One region of the Halomonas sp. H33-56 genome, then DNA from elsewhere that is predicted to be linked to it. Evidence: predicted binding sites of a transcription regulator. Region 1 holds the regulator's gene; the other holds the start of a gene.
The links. Region 1 encodes sigma-54, which starts transcription at its own class of promoters, with help from an activator protein. Its sites were predicted from a motif close to TGGCACNNNNNTTGCTNT; they were not measured.
Positions count from the first base shown of each region.

Region 2: the regulator sigma-54 is predicted to act here: its motif matches at 1,319-1,336, upstream of glnL (nitrogen regulation protein NR(II)).

Region 1 covers NZ_JAMSHP010000001.1:1,693,806-1,696,725, forward strand. Annotated here, with positions in the region: gene ptsN (PTS IIA-like nitrogen regulatory protein PtsN) at 1-373, opposite strand, end outside; gene hpf (ribosome hibernation-promoting factor, HPF/YfiA family) at 379-687, opposite strand; gene NFH98_RS07355 (RNA polymerase factor sigma-54) at 847-2,259, opposite strand; gene lptB (LPS export ABC transporter ATP-binding protein) at 2,532-2,920, opposite strand, start outside.
Region 2 covers NZ_JAMSHP010000001.1:4,355,091-4,358,010, reverse strand. Annotated here, with positions in the region: gene glnA (glutamate--ammonia ligase) at 1-348, shown strand, start outside; gene NFH98_RS18695 (DUF4124 domain-containing protein) at 579-1,154, shown strand; gene glnL (nitrogen regulation protein NR(II)) at 1,454-2,503, shown strand; gene ntrC (nitrogen regulation protein NR(I)) at 2,496-2,920, shown strand, end outside.

The DNA of each region.
Region 1 (2,920 bases):
TCATGACGCCGGCGACCTGGCCGAGCAGGGCAAGATGGGCGTCGTCGGCCTCTTCCGGCACCAGCAGCACGAACACCAGATCGACGGGCTCACCATCGATGGCATCGAAGTCGACAGGTTCCGCGAGTTTGAGGAAGCCGGAGATGGGCGCCTTGCAGTGGGGGTTGCGGGCATGGGGAATGGCGACGCCATTGCCGATGCCGGTACTGCCCAGGCGCTCACGTCCGATCAGCCGACTGAAGACCTCCTGGCTGTCCAGGCTCGGGGTGTTCTGCGCAATGAAGGTGCTGAAAAACTCCAGCACCCTCTTCTTGCTGCCTCCCGGGACATCGAACAATGTGCGCTCGGGAGGGAGAATGGCTTCCAATGTCATGAGAGTCAGCGAATTCCGGCGCCTTGGGCGCGGGCTTGGGATTTTTCCTTGTGCTTGACCAGCTGGCGGTCCAGCTTGTCGGCAAGGGCGTCGATAGCAGCATACATGTCGCCGTCCTGCGCTTCGGCATGCAGGTCGGCACCGGCGGCGTGAAGGGTGCAGGCGGCCAGCTGGCGTTCCTTTTCCACCGAGAGGGTCACCTGGACGTTGGTGATGTTGTCGTAGTGGCGCTCCACACGGGCGAGCTTCTCTTGTACGTAGTCACGCAGGGGATCGGTCAATTCGACGTGGTGGCCGGTGATGTTGACTTGCATGACAGGCTCCTTGCTCTTTCGGGTGGTGGCTTGATTGTAACCCTTTTTCCGATCCTGCAAACCCCCTCGACGCTACGCAGAAAGACGCAGATGTCATGCGAAATTTCAAGTGCTTGCGCTTTCCCGATAACTAGGCTAGCGACGCCGCAGCGCAAGGCCTCAGCGCAGTCGCTTGCGCTCGCTGGAAGACGGAATATTCATGGCTTCCCGGTACTTTGCCACGGTGCGTCTGGCGACATTGACGCCGTCTTCCGCCAGCAATTCCACCAGTTTGCTGTCCGACAGAGGTTTGCGGGCAGGTTCCTTTTGAATCAACGATTTGATCATGGCGCGGATGGCGGTACTGGAATGGGCGTCGCCATCCTGGCCGACCTGGCTCGAGAAAAAATACTTCAACTCGAACACGCCGCGAGGCGTGTGCACGAACTTCTGGGTGGTCACGCGGGAGATGGTGGACTCGTGCATCTCCACCTTGTCTGCGATATCGGCCAGCACCAACGGTTTCATGGCCGCTTCTCCCTGCTCGAGGAAGTCGATCTGACGCACCATGATTTCCCGGCCGACCTTCAGCAAGGTGTCGTTGCGGCTGGACAGACTCTTGATCAGCCAGCGCGCCTCCTGCAGGTGGTCCTTGAGGAACTGGTTGTCCTGGCTCTTGTCCGCGCGCCGAATCAGCGCAGCGTAGTCGGGCTGGATGCGCAGTCGGGGCATTGCATCCGGATTGAGTTCAACGCGCCAGCCCTCTTCGGTGTGGCGTACCACCAGGTCGGGTATGACGTAGTCGTTATCGCTGTCACCGAACTGGCTGCCGGGACGTGGGTCGAGGCTCCGGATCAGCTCGATGACGCTGTCGAGTTGGTCGTCATCGAGTCCTAGTCGGCGCTTCAGCAGACGTCGGTCGCCGCTGGCCAGCGCCTCGAGAAACTGTCTTACCAGTCGTCCGGCCTGGGGCAGCAGGACGGTATCGCGAGGCAGGCTATCCAGTTGCAGCATCAGACATTCGCGCAGGTCGCGGGCGAACACTCCGGTCGGTTCGAACTGTTGCAGCCGAACCAGCACCGCCTCCACCTCGGCGAGGGGAGGGGGGCGACGACCGTCTTGCTCGAGCCCTTGGGCGATGTCATCCAGTGTCTGCTCGAGATAGCCGTCGGCGTTGACCGCGTCGAGCAGGCTCTCGGCGATCAGGCGTTCCTGGTCGCTGACGTCGAGCATCGCCAGTTGCCAGCTCAGGTGGCTGTGCAGTGACTGGGAGCTTGCCTGGCGCTCGAAATCCGGCGCCTCGCCACTGCCGGCGGGGGTGGTGCCCAGGTCCTGGTAGGTGTCGGACCAGTCGCTGTCCACACTGAGTTCCGAGGGAATCTGATCCGCCCAGTCATCTTCCACGGCTTCCCTGGTCTGCTGTTCGCCGAACTCGTCCTCGAGTTCGAGCATGGGGTTGGCCTCCAGCGCCTGATGGACCTCCTGGCGCAGGTCCAGGGTCGAAAGCTGCAGCAGGCCGATCGCCTGTTGCAGTTGCGGGGTCATGGTCAGCTGGGTACCGATGCGCAGCTGCAGTGACGCCTTGAGGGCCATGGGTCGGGATCCACCAGTGTTGTCGAAAGGCTTTACCCTAACGACGAGTCATCAGACATGCAAGCATCTTGCCAAGTTGGTGTTTTTTGACCTGTGGGAGGGAGTGAAAAGGTCGATGTGGAACAACTTGGTAGGGGGGGGGAGGTGGTTCTTTCGAGGGAGGCCCTGTGTGCAAGGTGAGGCCGACCCTTTCGGGGCCGGCGGTTGGATGCTGATGCTGGCAAGTGTTGCGGCCGCTTGATGCGACTGCGGCTGTCGGGCGGCCCTGCGGTCTAGAGGCGGAAGTTCTCGCCCAGGTAGACCTCCTTGACGCGCTGGTTGGCGAGGATGGACTCGGCGCTGCCCTCGGCGATGATCTGGCCGTCGCCGACGATGTAGGCACGATCGCAGATATCGAGGGTCTCGCGCACGTTGTGATCGGTGATCAGGACGCCGATATCGCGGGCCTTGAGTTGACGAATGATGGACTTGATCTCGCCCACCGAGATCGGGTCGACCCCGGCGAAGGGTTCATCGAGGAGGATAAAGGCCGGCTCGGTGGCCAGGGCGCGAGCGATCTCGACCCGGCGCCGCTCCCCGCCGGACAGGCTCATGCCGGGGTTGTCGCGAATATGGCTGACGTGGAAATCCTCGAGGAGTTGCTCGAGACGTGCTTCTCGGC
Region 2 (2,920 bases), 2.7 Mb from region 1:
AAGCGTGTCGAGGCGCGTTTCCCCGACCCGACCGCCAACCCCTACCTGTGCTTCGCGGCGATGCTGATGGCCGGTATCGACGGCATCAAGAACAAGATCCACCCCGGCGACGCCATGGACAAGAACCTCTATGACCTGCCGCCGGAAGAAGGCAAGGCCATCCCGACCGTGGCCGAGAGCCTCGACCAGGCGCTGGCAGCCCTCGACGAGGACCGCAGCTTCCTGACCGAAGGTGGCGTCTTCACCGACGACATGATCGACGCTTACATCGAGCTCAAGAACGAGGATGTCGAGCGTCTGCGCATGGCGACCCACCCGATCGAGTTCGACATGTACTACAGCTGCTGATCGGCATAGCGCCTCGTGCGTTCCGTCGGGCCCGCGATGATCGCGGGGCCGATTTTTTTTGCGCGGGCCTTGCGCCTGGGCAAGGGATCCCCTTGGCGCGGGTCGTGGCTGCCGTCATCCTCGTCAGGGGAAGGTCGGCGAGGGCAATCACGATGATGCAGCGGTGGACGCGCAGGGCAGGCCGGGAGAGGGGCGAGAGCGCTCCCTCGTCGCCGAGTCGACCATCACTGATGGCCATTGCCTTGCTGGCAGCATCCGGGCTGGCGTTGCCGGTGGCAGAAACCGTGCCGGCGAGCACCATCTATCGCAGTGTCGGTCCCGACGGCATCGTGCGCTACAGCGATACCCCCTCGGCCGGCGCCCGCGAGCTGGCACCGCCGCCGTTGTCCAGCGCCCCTGCGCTGGATGTGGCGGCGCCCTCCAGGCCGACGGCGCCTTCAGTACCAGGCCCGGATAGCGACGCCGATATCTTCCAGCCCCACGATGTCCTGGCCATCGCCTCCCCGGCGGATGACAGCGTGTTGCCCACGGGGACCGGGGGAAGATTGAAGGTGCTGGCCGCGATCAGCCCGCCTCCGGCGACGGGGGATCGCCTCGGCCTGGAGGTCGACGGTGTGCTCGCCACCAGCGTCACCGGCATCGGCCCACTGTGGCTCACCAATCTGGAGCGTGGCGAGCATCGCCTGGGCCTGGTGGTGCTGGCCCCGTCGGGAGAGGTGCGTCAACGCAGTGCCGATATCGTCATTCACGTACAGCGCGCCAGCCGCCTGCTTCCCGCCAACCCCCTTCGTCCTGCGCCGCCTTGACCCGCGATCTGCGGGCCTTGTGCGGACAGTGATCCAGGCGAGACTGCCCTGCACCAGGTTGGTGCACTAAAATGGTGCGTAGGTGCGCCGACGGTGACCCGCCTCCTCGACAAAAGCACCGTCCTGGCGCCTGCGCGGCGGGAGTGTGCCACTGGCACCAAGGCTGGCCCGCTTCTTGCTTTGAATGTTGTTGTCTGACGCCTGCTCGAGGCCGAGACCTGGACCGCCACCATGGAATGCCGGCTTGGCGCCGTGGCGGCCTCTATCGAGTGGGCGCTTTGCCCCATCAGGATGGACCCATGACGCCTGGCATCATCGAACACCTCACAACTGCGGTCATGCTGCTCGACGGCGAGCTGCGACCGACCTGGATGAACCCGGCGGCGGAGACCTTGCTGGCGGTCAGCGCCAGTCGGGTTGCCGGCGTGGCGCTGAGCGACTGGCTCAGCGGCGAGGATGATATCGCCGAGGTGCTGATACGGGCCCGGGATGGACAGCATCCCTATACCCAACGGGAGGCGCGGCTGGTCCTCGCCGGTGGAGACCCCTTGACGGTGGACTACACCGTGACGCCGCTGTCGCCTGACGAGCTGCTGCTGGAGATGGAACCACGGGATCGGCTGTTGCGAATTTCCCGCGAGGAAGCGCTGCAGTCGCGCCAGGAAACCATGAAGGTGCTGGCGCGGGGGCTGGCCCACGAGGTCAAGAATCCCCTGGGGGGGATTCGTGGCGCGGCGCAATTGCTCGAGCGTGACCTGGAGCAGACGCCGGCGCTCAAGGAGTACACCCGGATCATCATCGAAGAGGTGGATCGGCTCCGCGATCTGGTCGATTCCATGCTCGGGCCCAACCGGGTGAGTCGGCGAGAGCCGCTGAACATCCACCGGGTGCTGGAGCGGGTACGCGCGCTGCTATTGGTCGAGCAGCCGCGGGTGAGCATCGAGCGCGACTATGATCCCAGCCTGCCGGAGTTGACCGGCGATGAAGCCCAGTTGATCCAGGCGGTGCTCAATGTGGCCCGCAACGCCGTCCAGGCGCTGGTCGAGTCCGAGACACCGAACCCGGTGATGACCCTGAGGACCCGCGCGCGCCGCCAGTTCACCCTGGGCGCCCAGCGCCATCGTCTGGTCTGCGACGTCAGCGTGATCGACAACGGCCCGGGCGTCCCCGAGACGCTGCGCGAGACCCTGTTCTATCCGATGGTGTCCGGTCGTGCCGAGGGCAGCGGCCTGGGGCTGTCGATCGCCCAGTCGGTGCTGCACCAGCACGAAGGGCTGATCGAATGCGAGTCCGAGCCTGGACGTACCGAATTCCGTCTGTTGATTCCCCTGGAGATGAGTCATGACTGATACCGCTCGTGTAATGATCGTCGACGACGACCGGGCCATACGCTGGGTGCTCGAGCGCGCCCTGGCGCAGCCGGACCTTGAGGTCGAGGCGGTCGAGCGGGCCGACGGTATCCTCGATCGACTGCTGGCCGAGCCGCCCGACGTACTGGTCACCGATATCCGCATGCCAGGTATCGACGGGCTCGATCTGATGGCCAAGGTGCGCCAGGTGCACCCGGACCTGCCGGTCATCGTGATGACCGCCCATTCCGACCTGGACAGTGCGGTGGCTTCCTATCAGGGCGGGGCCTTCGAGTACCTGCCCAAGCCGTTCGACGTGGACGAGGCGCTGGCCCTGGTGCGACGCGCGGTGGCCCACGTGCGCGAGCGCCAGCGGCCGGTCAGCGTGCCTGAAGGACTCGACGCCGAGATCATCGG